One region of the Nesterenkonia xinjiangensis genome, then DNA from elsewhere that is predicted to be linked to it. Evidence: predicted binding sites of a transcription regulator. Region 1 holds the regulator's gene; the other holds the start of a gene.
What was found. Region 1 encodes LexA, which represses DNA repair genes until DNA is damaged. Its sites were predicted from a motif close to TCGAACANNTGTTCGA; they were not measured.
Positions count from the first base shown of each region.

Region 1 (8,813 bases):
GCCCCCGGATCCAGCACCACCAGCTCGGACTCTTCGGCCAGGGCCGCCAGCATGACCCGTTCAGCCTCTGCGGCCACGGGACGAGCCTCAGGGTGCCAGGAGGTCAGCGCCTCCACTGAGGTGAAGATCGGCATGGCCGGACGCCCCGAGGCGGAGGTGATGGTCACCAGAGCGATGTCGGCCTCCTTGTCACCAGCAGGGGCGCCGGCGTCGGCCTCCCCGTGCTCGCCGACGGTGGCGATCACCGGGACGAAGAGCCTCTGCCCCTGCAGCGCGGCGACGAATCCGGCCTCGTCCAGCTCTCCGGCCAGCAGCCTCTGACGCGCCGTGACGATCTGCACAGCAGCTCGGCCGTCGTCGCCGTCGAAGGCATGCAGCGGATTCCCCTCTCCGGAGAGGTTCCGGCCCTCCCAGGGGATGCCCGCAGAGTCCGCAGGCCGACCGTCGGCCGCACGCGACTGACGCTGCAGCAGGTTCGCGATGTGGGACGGAAGCTCACGGGCCGAGCACTCGGTGTCCTCGGCGACCCCGGCGCCCTGGTCCAGCGGGTTCCGTGCCGGGTCCGGCCGGTGCCCCTGTTCGCGGTGATGGTGCGTCATGCCGAGGCGGCCGCCGCCTTCAGTGCGTCGGGGAAGGTGAACTTGTCCGCGTAGAGCGCCTTGCCCATGATGGCGCCCTCCACGCCGTGGGAGACCATCTTGGCCAGCGCGGAGACGTCCTGCAGGGAAGAGATCCCGCCGGAGGCCACCACGGGCTTGGCGGTGCGCCGGCAGACCTCCGCCAGCAGATCGGTGTTGGGCCCACGCAGGGTGCCGTCCTTGGTGACATCGGTGACCACGTACCGCGGGCAGCCGGCGTCCTCGAGGCGCTCCAGCACCTCCCAGAGGTTGCCGCCCTCCTTGGTCCAGCCACGGGCGGCCAGGGTCTCGCCGCGGACATCGAGTCCCACCGCGATGGCCTCGCCGTGGCGCTCGATGGCGCGAGCAGTCCACTCGGGGTCCTCCAAGGCGGCGGTGCCCAGGTTCACCCGGGTCGCGCCGAACTCCAGAGCGCGGTCCAGCGACTCGTCGTCGCGGATGCCTCCGGAGAGTTCGATCTTGATGTCCAGCTCCTTCACCACGCGGGACAGCACCTCACGGTTGTGCCCGCGGCCGAAAGCGGCGTCGAGATCCACCAGATGGATCCACTCGGCCCCCTGCTGCTGCCAGGTCAGGGCCGCCTCCAGTGGATCTCCGTAGCCGGTCTCGGAACCTGCCTCCCCCTGCACCAGGCGGACGGCCTGGCCGTCGGCGACGTCGACGGCGGGCAGCAGCTCCAGGGCGGGCACGGTGGCGGTCTCGGGAGTGTTCTCGGGGGCGCTCTCAGCCATGGCGGCGGATCTCTCTTCCTGCGGCGGTGGTCCTGCGGGTGGTCGTAGCGGGCTGGCCGATGCGGCGGCCCAGCGGATCAGAGGCTCTCGATCCAGTTCTTCAGCAGCTGCATGCCGGCGTCGCCGGACTTCTCGGGATGGAACTGGGTGGCGGCCAGCGGGCCGTTCTCCACGGCGGCGATGAAGTCCGCCCCGTGGTGGGACCACGTCACCTTCGGCGCAGACATGGCGTCCACCGTCTGGTCGAAGCCCCACTCCTGGACGGCATAGGAATGCACGAAGTAGAAGCGCTCGTCCTCGATGCCGTCGAAGAGCACCGAGTCCCGCGCCGGGCGGACGGTGTTCCACCCCATGTGGGGGACGACCACGTCCTGCGGCAGGGCGGTGACCTCTCCGGGCCACTCCCCCATCCCCTCGGCGGCGATCCCATGCTCCACTCCGCGCTCGAAGAGGATCTGGTGCCCCACGCAGATGCCCAGCACGGGGCGCCCACCGGCCACTCGACGTCCGATCCAGCGTGGAGCGTCGATGGACGTCAAGGCCTCCATCACCGCGGCGAACGCGCCCACTCCCGGGACGACGAGCCCGTCGGCGTCGAGCACCTGCTGGGTGTCCCGGGTCAACGTGACCTGGGCGCCGACGCGCTCCAGGGCTCGGACCGCGGAATGGACGTTGCCGGAGCCGTAGTCCAGGACGACGACCTCAGGCTTCGCCATCACAGCGCTCCCTTGGTCGAGGGGATGCCTTCCACCCGCGGGTCCGACTCGACCGCGGCACGCAGAGCTCGGGCGAAGGCCTTGAACTGCGCCTCCACGATGTGGTGGGGATCCCGTCCGGCCAGCACACGCATGTGCAGGCAGATCCCGGAGTGGTACGTGACCGCTTCGAAGGCGTGACGGGTCATGGATCCGGTGAAATGGCCGCCGATCAGGTGGTACTGCTGCCCCTCGGGCTCGCCTGTGTGGACCAGGTACGGGCGACCGGAGACGTCGACGATCGCCTGCGCCAGCGCCTCGTCCAGCGGGACCGTCGCCTCGCCGAAACGGCGGATGCCCGCCTTGTCGCCCAGGGCGGTGCGCAGCACCTCACCGATGACGATGGCGGTGTCCTCCACGGTGTGGTGGACGTCGATGTGGGTGTCTCCGCTGGCCTCGATCTCCAGATCGATCAGCGAATGCTTCGACAAGGCGGTGAGCATGTGGTCGAAGAACGGCACACCGGTGGAGATCTTCGAGGTGCCGGTTCCGTCGAGGTCCATGCGGACGCGCACGCTGGACTCGGAGGTCACTCGTTCCATCTGGGCCGCGCGGCCCGAGATCAGTTCTGCTCCCATGGCTCCTGCTCGTGAGGTACGGGGGGGGTGGGTCTGGTGACGCCGTAGTCCAGTCTACGCACCGCTGTGGAAGGCCTCAGCGTGCACGACAGCGGTCTCAGACGGTGGAACGCCCCGGCCACGGCCCGGGGTCAGCGCCCCAGATGGCGCCGCAGCGATTCGAGGAAGGCGGTTGTCTCCTCCTCGGTGCCGGCAGTCACCCGCAGGTGGCCGGGGATGCCGACGTCGCGGATGAGGATGCCGTCATCGAGGAGATGCTGCCAGGCGGCCTTCTCATCGCTCAGGCCGCCGAAGAAGACGAAGTTCGCATCCGACGGAGCGGGGGTGAGCCCGTAGCTGCTCAGCGTCTCCACAATGCGGTCACGCTGGGACTTGATGCGCTCGACGTTGGCCATCAGCGTCGCGCTGTGGTCCAGGGCCGCCTCCGCGGTGGCCTGGGTGACCGCCGAGAGGTGGTAGGGAAGCCTCACCAGCCGCAGCGCGTCTGTGACCTCCTCCGCGGCGGCCAGGTAGCCCAGCCGTCCACCCGCCAAAGCGAAGGCCTTGCTCATCGTGCGTGAGACGATCAGCCGTTCCCGTCCGGCCAGCAGCTCCAGCGCCGAGGGCGTACCGTTCTGCCGGAACTCCCCGTAGGCCTCGTCGACGACGACCATAGTGTCGCCCTCGAGGGCGGCCGCATAGGCGGCCTCGACGACATCGAGCCCCAGCGCGGTGCCGGTCGGGTTGTTGGGAGAGCAGAGGATCACCACATGAGGGCGGTGCTCGCGGATCTGCCGGGCGACGTCCGCAGCGCTCTGCGTGAAGTCCTCCCCCCGAGTGCCCGGGATGTACTCGCTGTAGGTCCCGCGAGCGTAGAGCGGGTACATCGAATACGTGGGAGGGAAGGCCAGCACGGAGCGTCCCGGGCCGGCGAAGGCCTGCAGGATGTGCTGCATGATCTCATTGGACCCGTTGGCCGCCCAGATGTTCTCGGCACTCAGCCCATGGCCCAGATAGTCGGCGAGCTTCTCGCGCAGCCGGGTGAACTCGCGGTCCGGGTAACGGTTCAGGGACTGTGCGGCGTGCCGGACCTCTGTGGTGATCGCGTCCACGACGTCGGCGGGGACGTCATAGGTGGTCTCGTTGACGTTGAGCATGGCCCGCACGGTCAGCTGCGGGGCTCCGTAGGGCTCCTGCCCGCGCAGCTCATCCCGGAGGGGCAGCCGCGCCAGGCGGTCTGATCGGTCAGGGTTCTCCGTCGTCGGCGTCGCGCCGGCCCCGTTCTGCTGAGATTTCACGCGCCCATCCTACTCGCGGAGCTGGCCCCGCCCCCACCGTGGAGCCTGAGCTTGACGCAGTGCGTCACGCCCATCGGCCACCAGACGATCAGTCCAGCACGGGAACGTGGAGGGTCTGCCCCGGGTGCAGCTCCGAGGAGGAGAGGCCGTTCAGCTCCGCGATCTGCCCGATGAGGACCTGGACGTCTTCGCCGGAGTCCAGCTCCGAGGCGACGCTCCAGAGCGTGTCGCCGGGGGCGACCGTGACCTCGACGGCCTCCACACCTGCGGGCTCTTGGCTCGAGGCCTGGGCCATGTTGGCGAAGCTGCCGGCCAGCAGCGCGAGTCCGACCAGGGCGGCGGCCAGCAGAGTGAGCGCCGGCAGGCCGATGAGCAGCAGCCGCCCCCGCCGAGTCAGGGTCATGCCGGGACGCCCGAGAGCGACCGAGGCAAGGGGGCCGGATGCGTGAGCCGCACCGGAGACCGGACGGGCGGTGAAGGAGGTGTGCGAGTGACGCATGGGGAAGAACCTCTCTCGTACTGACTGTGGCATCGAAGACTGTTCGAAGCTGTGTTCTATTTCTAGCACACATGTTCGACACGGGACCAGACATGCGTTCGAATATGTTGGCCCCGGGCGCCCGGTTCCCGTAGCCTGAGCCACATGTTCGAACCGAGTTTCGGATGCGATGTTCGATCGGGCGTCCATGTCGGAGAGTCCATCAGGACCCTCTGACATGAACTGCACGTTCTGGGCCTCGTGACGTTCCGGAGTCGGCCGCGAACCCGATGAGACCCTGCGGAGAGAGGCGTGAGACATGGCCGTGGAGAAGCGACCTGCTGAGAAGAACCTGCCGCGGGACCGGACGCATGGGGAGGCTCCCCGCCTGACGGAGCGGCAGCGCGGCATCGTCGATGTGATCCAGCAGTCCCTCGCCGAGCGCAGCTATCCTCCGTCGATGCGTGAGATCGGGGACGCCTGCGGCCTCGCGTCGCTGTCCTCGGTGACGCATCAGCTCGCTCGTCTCCAGCAGATGGGCTACCTGAGCAGAGTCCCGGGGAAGCCGCGCGCCATGGAGGTCATCCGTGACTCCTCAGGCCGCCTCCTGGCCGCTGAGGGTCCCACTGACGCGGAGCAGACCTCCCAGGCTTCAGAAGGGCCGGCGGAGCGCCGCCGCGCCGTGGACAGCGCCGTGGTGGACCTGGACGCCTATCGCGAGCAGTCCGACAGCCGGACCACTGACATCCCGGTGGTCGGGCGCATCGCCGCCGGCGGCCCGATCCTGGCCGAGCAGCATGTGGAGGACGTGATGCCTCTGCCCCGCCAGCTCACCGGCGAGGGTGAGCTGTTCATGCTCCAGGTCCGGGGTGACTCGATGATCGAGGCCGGCATCTTCGAGGACGACTGGGTGGTGGTCCGCCGGCAGCATACGGCGGAGAACGGCGACATCGTCGCAGCGCTGCTCGACGAGGAGGCCACGGTGAAGACCCTGCGCCGTCGCGACGGGCACCAGTGGCTGCTGCCGCAGAACCGCAGCTACGAGCCGATCCTCGGCGACGAGGCGACCATCATGGGCCGGGTCGTCACCGTGCTGCGCAGCCTCTGACCCAAGGACGGAGGCCCGCGCGGACTCAGCCCTCGCTGGACTGGTGGTCCGCCAACCTGCGGAGCGCGCCTCGAGCGATGTCTCCGCTGACCGTGGGCCAGAAGTCCGGCATGGACTTCTTCAGGAAGCCCCCGTAACGCGCCGTGGCCAGCCGGGAGTCCAGGATGGCCAGCACTCCCCTGTCTTCGGCGCTGCGGATCAGCCGCCCCGCGCCCTGGGCCAGTCGCGTGGCGGCGTGAGTGGCAGCCACCTGCATGAAGCCGTTGCCTCCGTGCCGCGCGACCTCCTGGGTGCGCGCGCTCATCAGCGGATCGTCGGGTCGGGGGAAGGGGATCCTGTCGATCGCCACGAGTCGGCAGGATCGGCCGGGAACGTCGACACCCTGCCACAGGCCCATGGTGCCGAACAGGCAGGTCTCCTCGTCCGCGGCGAACTCCCGCACCAGCGACGACATCGTGGCGTCTCCCTGACAGAGGATCGGTACGTCCAACCGCTCACGCAGGTCCTCGGCCGCCTCCTCCGCCGCACGGCGCGAGGAGAACAGCGCCAGCGTCGCCCCACGTGAGGCCTCGATGAGCTCGGCAAGCTCATCACGCTGCTGGTCGGCGGTCTTCAGCGACGGAGCCGGCAGATGCTTCGCCACATAGAGCACCCCCTGCTTCGGGTACTCGAATGGGCTGCCGACGTCGACGCCATCCCAGGCAGGGGCTTTCTCCCCACCCAGCCCCAGCGCGCCGGCGACGGGTTCGAAGCTGTCTCCGATGGTGAGCGTCGCCGAGGTCAGGATCACGGTCCTGTCGCCGAAGAGCCCCTCGCGGAGCCGACCGGCCACCGAGGTGGGGGCCACGTTCACGACCGGCGGCTCGGTGACGTCGGCCTCGCGGTATCCCACTCCTGGGGTGAAGCTTCCAGGTCTGGTCAGCCAGATGACGTCCGGGGTCTCCGGAGACTGCAGCATGCGTTCCGCGGTCTCCTGGACCGCCTGCACCCGGGCTCGAGCCGTGGAGCGACCGGTGTCGCCGTCGGAGTCTCCGGAGGGCTTGCTGTCCGAGAGGGCGGTGCGGGCCGCGTTGCGGGCGATCTCGAGGGCCTGGGTCTGCTGAGGGTCCAGCCCACGTGCCAGCAGTCCGGACTCCTTGGCGTGGAAGGCGGCGTCGACGGCGATGGCCGCAGCCTGCAGATCCTCTCCGCTGAGCGACGTGTGCCGGCGCAGCGAGTTCGCCGCCGTCTGGATCATTTGCACCGACAGCTGCGCTGTGACGGCGGAGGTCACCCGGTCAGCGAGCTCATGGGCCTCGTCGATGATGACCGCGTCATGCTCGGGCAGCACCTGCAGACCTTCGAAGGCGTCGATGGCCAGCATCGCGTGATTGGTGACCACGAGATCAGCGTCCACAGCACGCTCGCGGGCCAGCTCGGAGAAACACTCGGAGGCCATCGGGCATCGTCGCGGTCCGATGCAGTCCACTGCATTGACCGAGACCTGCCGCCAGGCCTTGTCCGAGACCCCCTCGGGGAGGTCGTCACGGTCTCCCGTCTCCGTCTCCTCGGCCCACTCGCGCAGGCGCACGACCTCTCGCCCCAACCGAGAGCCGGGCTCCGGGGCGGATTCACCGGCGGGCTCGTCGCCGAAGGAGAACAGCGCCTGCTCCTCATCGTCCTGAGGGAAACCGCCCTCGAGCTTGTGCTTGCAGAGGTAGTTGGCACGCCCCTTGACCAGGGCGATGCTGATCCCCTGGTCAAGCTCGTCCCCCAGCTGCTCCAGCAGGCGCGGCAGGTCACGGCCCATGATCTGCGCCTGCAGCGCCAGGGTCGCTGTGGAGATCAGCACCGGACGCTCGCTGTCCAGCGCATGCACGACGGCGGGCACCAGGTAGGCCAGCGACTTGCCCGTCCCGGTGCCCGCCTGCACGAGCAGGTGTCGCCGCCGTCGAAGGGCATGGTCGACATGGCGTGCCATGTCGACCTGGCCTTCCCGATGCACACCGCCCATGGCGGTCACGGCGTGCTCGAGCAACGTGGTCGACCGCAGATGCCCGGTGGACTGGGTGGTGGGCGCCTCCGCGCTCATGCAGCGCCCGGTTCGTCCGTCGCCTCGGCGTCAGCGTCCGGACCTTCAGCGTCCGGACCTTCAGCGTCCGGACCTTCAGCGGGCGCGTCCCCCGAAGCGGTGGGACCACCGGCCACGACGTGCTCCTGCAGCTCGGCGGCCAGCTCCGGCCGGACCCGTACGCTCATCCGGGTGCCCTCGGCCTGGTACTCGGTGCTCAGGATCTCTGCATCGGAGCCGTGCAGCCGAGAGACGAGGTCCCCGGCGGCGTAGGGCACCAGCAGCTCCAGCGCCACGTCCGGACGCGGGATCGACTCGCTGATCAGCTCCCGCAGATCGTCGACTCCCTGGCCGGTGTGCGCCGAGACGAGCACGGTGCGCGACTCCCGGCGACGGATCCGTTCGATGACGACGTCGTCGGCCATGTCCGCCTTGTTGAGCACGATGATCTCCGGCACCTCATGGGCGTCGACATCAGCGAGGACCTTGCGGACCGCGCTGATCTGCCCCTCCGGCTCCGGATGCGAGGCGTCTACGACGTGCAGAATCAGATCGGCGTCGGCGACCTCCTCCAGCGTGGAGCGGAAGGCCTCCACCAGCTGGGTGGGCAGCTGCCGGACGAAGCCGACCGTGTCCGAGAGGGTGTAGCCGATCCCGTCCGGGGTGACAGCCTTGCGCACCGTGGGGTCCAACGTGGCGAACAGCGCGTTCTCCACGAGGACTCCGGCGTCGGTGAGGCGGTTCAGCAGGGAGGACTTCCCGGCGTTGGTGTATCCGGCGATCGCCACCGAGGGCACCGCATTGCGCCTGCGGTTGGCCCGCTTGGCGTCACGCGCAGGCTTCATCCCCGCGATCTGCTTGCGCAGCTTCGCCATCCGCGTGTTGATGCGCCGACGGTCCAGCTCGATCTTCGTCTCACCGGGACCGCGGGATCCCATGCCCGCGCCGGCGCCGCCGACCTGTCCACCGGCCTGCCGGGACATCGATTCGCCCCAGCCGCGCAGCCGCGGAAGCAGATACTCCAGCTGGGCCAGCTCCACCTGAGCCTTGCCCTCCCGGGACTTGGCGTGCTGGGCGAAGATGTCCAGGATCAGGCCGGTGCGATCGATGACCTTGACCTTCACGATGTCCTCGAGCCCGCGCCGCTGTGACGGGGCCAGCTCAGAGTCGACGACCACCGTGTCCGCACCGAGCTCGG
Region 1 covers NZ_JACCFY010000001.1:2,877,959-2,886,771, reverse strand. The annotation lists gene HNR09_RS12985 (SseB family protein) at 1-599, opposite strand, end outside; gene priA (bifunctional 1-(5-phosphoribosyl)-5-((5-phosphoribosylamino)methylideneamino)imidazole-4-carboxamide isomerase/phosphoribosylanthranilate isomerase PriA) at 596-1,369, opposite strand; gene hisH (imidazole glycerol phosphate synthase subunit HisH) at 1,447-2,085, opposite strand; gene hisB (imidazoleglycerol-phosphate dehydratase HisB) at 2,085-2,702, opposite strand; gene HNR09_RS12965 (histidinol-phosphate transaminase) at 2,834-3,979, opposite strand; gene HNR09_RS12960 (LysM peptidoglycan-binding domain-containing protein) at 4,068-4,478, opposite strand; gene lexA (transcriptional repressor LexA) at 4,777-5,565, shown strand; gene HNR09_RS12950 (ATP-dependent DNA helicase) at 5,591-7,636, opposite strand; gene hflX (GTPase HflX) at 7,633-8,813, opposite strand, start outside.

Region 2 (8,813 bases), 460 kb from region 1:
GCCCTCTACGAGGTCGGTGGCCGGGCCCCGGCGCTGACGGAGTCCTTCGACGCCGCCCTGGCCGATGACGAGATCGTCGCCGGATTCGGCGAAGTCGGCGCCGAGGCCGTCCCGATGCCCAACATCCCGGAGATGGGAGCCGTCTGGGAGTTCTGGGGCACCACCCAGGCCGCGATCATCGAGGGCGACGGCGACCCGGCCGAGCTCTGGGAGCGCATGGCCGATGACATCGCCGGAGCCATCGACTGATCCGTGATGACCACCACCTCTCCCGCCCCTGAGAAGTCCCCGGCGGCCGCGGAACACCCCCGCGGCCGCCGGCCCCCCGGGAGGAGGCATCGGCAGGCCGAGCGCCTGGCCGAGGCCGCCTCCGTGGGATGGAAGCTGCTCGTCGTCAAGATCCTGATCCTCGGCGCGCTCAACGCCGTCGCCGTCTACGCGGCCCTGGTGCTGTTCGCCAGCGACCAGCCGCTGGTCGGGGGCGCCGTCGTCGTCGCGGGGATCCTCATCTCGTGGATCTACTTCCGCCGCGGCGGACTGCCGGCGAAGTACCTGCTTCCCGGTGTGGCGTTCCTGCTGATCTTCCAGATATTCATGGTGCTGTACTCCGGGTACGTCGCCTTCACCAACTACGGCACCGGACACAACAGCGACAAGGACGACGCGGTGCACGCGATCATGCTGCAGAACCAGGAGCGCGTGCCGGACTCCCCCACCTACTCGCTCGCTGTGGCGGAGCGCTTCGGTGAGCTCTCCTTCGTGGTCACCGACCCGGCAGGCGATGTCTTCATCGGTTCCGCGGAGCAGCCTCTGGAACAGGTCGACGGAGCCGTGGTCGATGCCGGGCGCGTGGTCGACGTCCCCGGACATGACGTCCTGGACTTCGCCGAGGTGCTCCAGCGCCAGGGGGAGATCACCCAGCTGGCGGTGCCCTTCAGCGAGGACCCCAATGCGGGCATGCTCCGCACCCAGGATGCGCAGTCGGCCTATCTCTACACCTCTCGGTATGTCTACGACGCCGAGGCCGACACCATGACCAACTCAGACACCGGGACGGTCTACGCCGACGCCGGTGAGGGCGCGTTCAGCTCCCCGCAGGGTGAGGAGCTGATGCCGGGCTGGCGGATCCACGTCGGCCTGGACAACTTCGTGCGTGCCGCCACCGAGCCCACGATCCGTGGCCCGCTGCTCTCGGTGACGATCTGGACCTTCGCCTTCGCGTTCCTCTCGGTGGCGACGACCTTCGTCCTGGGCCTGTTCCTGGCGATCGTGTTCAACGACGCCCGGATGCGAAGCCGCAAGTACTACCGGCTGATCATGATCCTGCCCTACGCCTTCCCCGGGTTCCTCTCCGCACTGGTCTGGGCAGGCATGCTGAACCAGGAGTTCGGCTTCGTGAACAACGTCATCTTCGGAGGCGCCCAGATCCCCTGGCTGACCGATGCCCTCCTGGCGAAGGTCTCGATCCTGCTGGTGAACCTCTGGCTGGGGTTCCCCTACATGTTCCTGGTCTGCACCGGCGCGCTGCAGGCGATACCCGACGAACTCACCGAGGCCGCGCAGATGGACGGCGCCAGGCCCTTCCAGGCCTTCCGGATGATCAAGCTGCCCCTGCTGCTGGTCTCCCTGGCACCGTTGCTGATCTCGGCCTTCGCCTTCAACTTCAACAACCTGACCCTGGTGTACATGCTCACCGGAGGCGGGCCCCGCGATCTCGACGCCGGCATCAACGTCGGTGCCACCGACATCCTCATCACCCTGGTCTACAAGGTGGCCTTCGTCGGTGCCGATCGAGACTATGGGCTGGCCAGCGCCTTCGCGATCATCATCTTCCTGCTCGTCGGCACCGTCTCGGTGATCGCCTTCCGGCAGACCAAGTCACTCGAGGAGCTGAACTGACATGAGTATCGACACTGACAGCGCCCCTCGCCCCCTCCGCACCGGCCGGCCCATCCGCGTCTGGATGCGCCAGACCGGCTGGCGTCATCTCGTCGGTGCGGTGATCGTGGTCTTCTCGATCTTCCCGCTGGTCTACGTGTTCTCCGCCTCGCTGAACCCCGGCGGCACGCTGATCACCGCCAACTCGCTGTTCCGGAACATGAGTCTGGACAGCTATGTCGAGCTGTTCGACCGTCCCCAGCAGCCCTACGCCGCCTGGTTCGGGAACACGCTGTTCATCGGCCTGACCTCCTCGGCGGGAAGCGTGCTGCTCGGCGCACTGGCCGCCTATGCGTTCTCCCGGATGCGGTTCACCGGACGGCGGGTCGGGCTGATCACCCTGCTGCTGGTGCAGATGTTCCCGCAGCTGCTGGCGATGGTCGCGATCTTCCTGCTGATGCTTTCCATCGGGGAGATCTTCCCGGCCATCGGGGTGAACAGCCAGATGGGACTCATCCTGGTGTATCTGGGCGGGGCGCTGGGGGTGAACACCTATCTGATGTATGGGTTCTTCAACACGATCCCGCAGTCCATCGATGAGGCCGCACGCATCGACGGCGCCGGTCACGCCCGGATATTCTTCACCATCATCCTGCCGCTGGTCTCTCCGATCCTGGCGGTGGTGGCGCTGCTCTCGTTCATCGCGACCACCAACGACTTCGTGGTGGCCTCGGTGCTGCTGATCGACCCGGACAAGCAGACTCTGGCGGTGGGGCTGTACCAGTTCATCTCCCAGGAGACCTCGCAGAACTGGTCGATCTTCGCCGCGGGCGCGGTGCTGGCCGCGATCATCCCGGTGGCGCTGTTCCTGGCCCTGCAGAAGTACATCATCGGTGGACTGACCGCCGGAAGCGTGAAGTGAGGAGACCCATGCCAGCACCCGCCCACCCGTCCCCGCCTCCAGCCGACCTGCTCCCCCATCACGACGGCTCACCCCTGCACGTCTCGGACGACGCCCCCGCTCTGGGCGAGCGCGTGCGGGTGCGGCTGCGCGTGCCGGAGGGCTTCGGCCCGCTGGAGGCGGTCATGGTGCGGTCCAACCCGGACCGCGAGCCGACCTGGGACGAGGCCGAGCCGCTCGGTGCTGCGGGCGGCTGGCAGTGGTGGGAGGCCGAGGTCACTGTGCACAACCCCCGCCACGGCTACCGCTGGCTGCTGCGCGGCGCCGGCCGTGTGCACTGGCTGAACCAGTCCGGTCTGCACCCCGGGGAGGTCCGCGACGCCGATGACTTCGTCCTGCTGGCCACCCCGGCGGCTCCGGCCTGGCTGGCAGAGTCGGTGATGTACCAGATCTTCCCGGACCGGTTCGCCCGGTCCGCAGAGGCCGCGGATCGTGAGGCTCCTGAGTGGGCGATCCCGGCCGCCTGGGAGGACCCGGTGGCCCCCGTGATGCCGTGCAGGAGTCAGCAGCTCTACGGCGGTGACCTCGACGGGATCGTGGAGAAGCTGGACCATCTGGCCGAGCTCGGAGTGGACCTGATCTACCTGACGCCGATCTTTCCGGCGGCCTCGAACCATCGGTACGACGCGGCGAGCTTCGAGCGGGTGGACCCGCTGCTCGGCGGCGATGAGGCCTATGTGCGCCTGGTCCGAGCCGCCCACGCCCGAGGCATGCGGGTCATCGGGGACCTGACGAGCAACCATTCCGGGGATCGCCACGAGTGGTTCCAGACCGCTCTCGCCGATCCTGGGGCCCCAGAGCGGCAGTACTACTACTTCGCCGAAGACGGCTCCTACGAGTCCTGGCTGGGCACGCCGTCACTGCCGAAGTTCGACTGGTCCTCCGAGCAGCTGCGTGAGAGGTTCATCCAGGGGACGGACTCGGTGGTCGCCCGCTGGCTGCTGCCGCCCTTCGAGGCCGACGGCTGGCGGATCGATGTGGCGAACATGACCGGACGGCTGCGCGACGTCGACCTCAACGCCGAGGTGCGGCAGATCCTGCGCCGCACCATGGAGAAGGTCAACCCGGACACCGTGCTGCTGGCCGAGTCCACCAATGACGCCACTGAGGACCTGCAGGGAGACGCCTGGCACGGGGCCATGACGTATCCGGCCTTCACCCGACCGCTGTGGTCCTGGTTGAGCGATCCCACCGGGGAGCCCTGGACCACTGCGGAGGGCTCCCAGCGCACCGAGCCGTGGTTCTTCGGCCTGCCGCTGGGCGGGATCCCGAAGATCACCGCCGCGGAGTTCGCCCAGGCGGTGACCCGGTTCTCCGCCGGGATCCCGTGGCGGATCCGGCTGGGGAACATGCAGCCGCTGAACACCCATGACACCGCGCGGTTCTCCACGCACGCCGCCGAGGGGGCCATGCCGCTCGCGCTGGGTCTGGCGATGACCCTGCCGGGGGTGCCGGTGCTCTTCGCCGGGGACGAGTTCGGGCTCACCGGGGCCGACGGCGAGCTCAGCCGCACTCCGATGCCCTGGGGTACGGAGTCCCAGCCGGAGGTCGCCGAGCGGCTGCGACTGTGCCGGGAGCTGGTCGGTCTGCGCCGCGGTCATGAGGTGCTGGCCCGCGGCGGGATGCGCTGGGTCCACGCTGACGACGACGCCGTGGTGTTCCTCCGCGAGTCGTCCCAGGAGAGCCTGCTGGTGCTGGCCACCATGGCTGAGCGTGAGGTGGAGCTTCCGGTGGTGGCCGTGCCGGGGCTGGCGGCGTCCGGCGGTCAGCGGGACGAGCCGGCGGTCTCGCGTCTGACCGGTGAGTCCGTGTGCGGCCTCTCCGGCGAGACGATGCGGATCTCCGCCCTCGGCCCGTCCTTCACCGTGTGGCGGCTGCCCGGGGTGCCCGCTCCGCGCTGAGCGTTGCGCCTGCCGGCGGTGTCGGAGAATGACTCCGGCACCTCGGCAGGCGCCTTCTGGCGGTGTCGCACGCCCGCCTGCCTCGCATGTCAGCGGTCCGTCATAGCCTCCCTTTGTATTCGAAACTGTGTTCGAACTACGATGGAGGGGCGAGAGGCGGTGCCTCGCTCCCCGCTCGCTCCTTCCCATCGTCAGCGAACACTGCACCTGCGCGCCCTCGGGCGCTGGACCTAGGGAGTAGAGCTGATGAGCACCACCTCGACCACCCCCGCCCTTCCCGGCGTCGTCCGCCTCGTCGCCCCGGAGGAAGCTCGCCGCCTCGCCGCCGCGAGGAGCCAGAGCGCCGCGAGCCGAGCCTCTGGCTCAGGATCCCGGAACGATGCAGCCGTCATCCCGCTGTCGCGGGCCCTCACCGAGGAGCTGACCGTCGAGTGCGACGAGACCGGCATCCCGCACCGGCTGTGCTGGCGGGATCGCTGGCATGCCGTCGTGGAGGAGCCGGTCCGCTGGTTCGAGCGCCGTCGCTGGTGGCTCGAGGACGCCCGGGTCGAACGCGGTCGCGGCGCAGGGGTCGTCGACCATGAGATCTGGCGGCTCCAGATCCGCCTGGAGGCCGCCTCCCGGGCCGTGCCCCGCACCGTCGACCTGAGCCGTCACGCCGGCTCCGGACGATGGCGGCTGCTGAGAGTCCACGATGCGGCGGCCTGATCTCACCGCCCCTGACCGGCTCACCCCATCTCGGGGAGCACGCTGATGGGTGGGTTCGTGCATCTCGACGTCGCCTCCTCCTTCAGCGCCCACTACGGTGCCAGCTGGCCGGAGGACCTGGTCGCGGCGGCTGCCGCGGACGATGCGGGCGCCATCGCCTGCGTGGACCGGGACGGCCTGTACGGGGCGATCAAGCATGTCACCGCCTGCCGCGTCCACGACGTCTCCCCCATCCTCGGGGTGAACCTGCAGGTCATCGAGGAGCTCCCCGACGGCGGCCTGGCGGACCGCGGACGGGTGGTTCTGCTCGCCCACGGTTCGGCGGCCGGGTATGCGGCGCTGTGTCGGGCGGTCTCTGCCGCCCATCTGCGGGACACCGGCGCAGGGCCCCGCCTCGGCCTCTCTCGGCTGGTGGAGCTGGCCTGCCCCGCAGGGGTGCGGGCCGTGGCCTCCGGAGAGGCCGATCCGGCACTGTTCGTGCTGCTGGGGCCGGAGAGCGACGTCGGCACCGCTGCGGCCACCCGACGCTACGCCCAGGCCCGAGGGCTGCTGCACGGCTGGCGATCGGCCCTGGGGGCCGCCCCGCTGCGGATCGAGGTGGTCTCCCACCTCGCCCCTCCCGGAGAGGCGCTCTCCACCGCCCATGCCGCGCGGATGCTCGCGATCGCCGAGGACTGTGCAGTGGACCCGGTGCTGACGAACATGGTGCGCTTCGCCCAGGAGGACGACGCCACCACCGCCGATGTGCTCGACGCGGTCCGGGTGCTCTCCAGTCTCCACGTCACCGAGACCCTGCAGCCCAACGGCCAGGGCTGGCTCAAGCCTGCCCGGACGATGGAACGACTGGCCGGGGAGATCTGCGCGTCCAGCTCGGCGGCACGCATCGACGCCGTGGACCTGCTCGAGCACACCCGGGCGCTGGCGCAGCGTTGCCTCCTGGACCCGGTGGCGCACATGAGCTTCCGCGTGCCGAAGGTCCCGGAGGCCCGGGTGATCGGGCTCGGCCGGCAGGGGCGGTGCACAGATCCGCGCCGCGAGCTGCGCCAGCGCTGCGAGGCCGGGCTCACCGCGCGGTTCCCCCGGCTCTCCTCCTCAGCCGCCGCGCAGGTGAGGGGGCGGTTGGAGCATGAGCTGACGATCATCGAGGATCTCGGCTTCTCCAGCTACTTCCTGACGGTCGCAGAAGTGGTCGAGATGGTCGAGCAGATGGAGGTGCGGGTCTCGGCGCGCGGCTCAGGGGCCTCCTCTCTGGTGAACCATCTGCTGCGGATCAGCGCGGTGGACCCGATCGAGCATGATCTGATCTTCGAACGTTTCCTCTCACGACGCCGTTCCACCCTGCCGGACATCGACATCGACGTGGAGTCGGCCCGCCGCCATGAGGTCTACCACCGGATCTTCGAGCGGTTCGGTGGTGAGCGCACCACGCTGATGAGTATGCAGAACAGCTATCGGATCCGCGGAGCCGTGCGCGACGCCGGCCTCGCTCTGGGACTGCCGGAGGAGGAGATCGCGCAGATCGCTGAGACCATGTGGCGCTTTCCGGCCAGTCGGTTCCGAGAGGCGCTGGCGGAAAAGCCGGAGCTGCGCACCCTGGCCGCCCGGTTGGACTCCGAGCGGTCGCAGGGGCGCCAGCAGCTGGACCTGCTGGTGGATCTCACCGAGCGGCTGGACCGGCTTCCCCGGCATATCTCCACCCACCCCTGTGGGGTCATCCTGGGCGATGAGCAGCTGCTGGACCTCACGCCGGTGCAGCCCTCCGGCGTGGACGGACTGCCGATGAGTCAGTTCGACAAGCACGACATGGACCCGATGGGTTTCCTGAAGCTGGACGTGCTGGGGGTGCGCATGCAGTCCACCATCGCCTACGCCCTGCAGGAGGTGCGGCGCACCACCGGGGAACGGATCGAGCTGGAGGCGGTGGACCGCGACGACGAGGCGACCTATCGACTCATCCAGTCCACCCACACTTTGGGCTGCTTCCAGATCGAGTCTCCGGGGCAGCGGGAGCTGGTGGGCAAGCTGGTGCCACGACGCTTCTCCGACCTGGTGGTGGACATCTCGCTGTTCCGACCGGGGCCGATGGGGTCCGGCATGGTGACCCCTTATCTGGAGCGGCGGCATGGTTTCGAACAGGTGGCCTCCCCGCACCCGGACCTGGCCGACGTGCTGGCCGAGACCCACGGGGTGACGATCTACCACGAGCAGGTGCTGCGCATCTTCGACACGATGACCTGCTGCGGACTGGCCAAGGCCGATGAGCTCCGCCGTGCACTGGGCGGCGAGACCCATGACACGGTGGAGACCTTCTTCCGCACCCGGGCCGCAGCGCGCGGGTATGCCGACGGGGTGATCGAGGAGGTCTGGGAGATCCTGGACAGCTTCGGCTCCTTCGGCTTCTGCAAAGCACATGGGGCGGCCTTCGCGGTCCCGACCTTCGAGTCTGCCTGGCTGAAGACCCACCATCCGGCGGCTTTCCTCGCCGGGCTCTTCGAGCATGATCCGGGCATGTATCCGCTGCGGCTGCTGGTGGCCGAGGCCAGGCGTCTGGGAGTGCCGCTGCTGGGCATGGACGTCAACCGCTCCACCCGGCACTATGTGCTGGAGGAGTTGGATGAGCCGGCCGCAGCGGGCATCCGCATGGCGCTGACCAGCCTCAAGGGAATCAGCGAGGCGGAGATCGACAGGATCGTGGAGGCCCAGCCCTTCGACTCGCTGGCGGACCTGCGGGATCGGGCGCGTCCGAAGCGTCCCACGCTGCGCGCACTGGCACAGGTGGGGGCCTTGGACTCACTCATGCCCGGGGGCCTGGGCCGACGGGGGGACCTGATCGCCGCCGTCGCGGACCGGACCCGGGCGCGGGTCTCCTCGCCGCGACGCCGGGAGGTGGCCGGCCAGCTGCCGTTGCCCCTCCCGGACGTGGAGGTCTCCTCCCTGCCGGAGACGCATCCCTCCCCCACCAGGGAGGAGCTGATCAGTGACGAGCTGCGACTGACCAGCATCGACGTCACCGGCCATGTGATGGAGAACCATCGGGCGGCGCTGGACCGCTTCGAGGTGACCCGGGCGGAGGACCTGCTGGGGCTGCGCAGCGGCTCCACTGTGCGAGTGGCCGGGATCCGGGTGGCCACCCAGACCCCGCCGATGGCCAGCGGGAAACGGGTGGTGTTCATCAGTCTCGACGACGGCACCGGCTGCGCCGACGTCGCGTTCTTCGAGGAGGCCCAGAGCAACGCCGGGGAGATCCTCTTCACCGCCCAGCTGATGCTGGTGGAGGGCACGATCCGCCGCACCGGACCGCGGGCGGTGAGCATCCAGGCCGCCGACGCCTGGGACCTGCGGCGTGAGGACCACCTGGAGCGGCT
Region 2 covers NZ_JACCFY010000001.1:3,342,586-3,351,398, forward strand. The annotation lists gene HNR09_RS14980 (sugar ABC transporter substrate-binding protein) at 1-249, shown strand, start outside; gene HNR09_RS14985 (ABC transporter permease subunit) at 256-1,899, shown strand; gene HNR09_RS14990 (sugar ABC transporter permease) at 1,901-2,800, shown strand; gene HNR09_RS14995 (glycoside hydrolase family 13 protein) at 2,809-4,740, shown strand; gene HNR09_RS16540 (DUF6504 family protein) at 4,987-5,448, shown strand; gene HNR09_RS15005 (DNA polymerase III subunit alpha) at 5,494-8,813, shown strand, end outside.
Region 2: HNR09_RS16540 (DUF6504 family protein) is a predicted target of LexA. The motif match lies at 4,860-4,875, and genes of this name have one in related genera.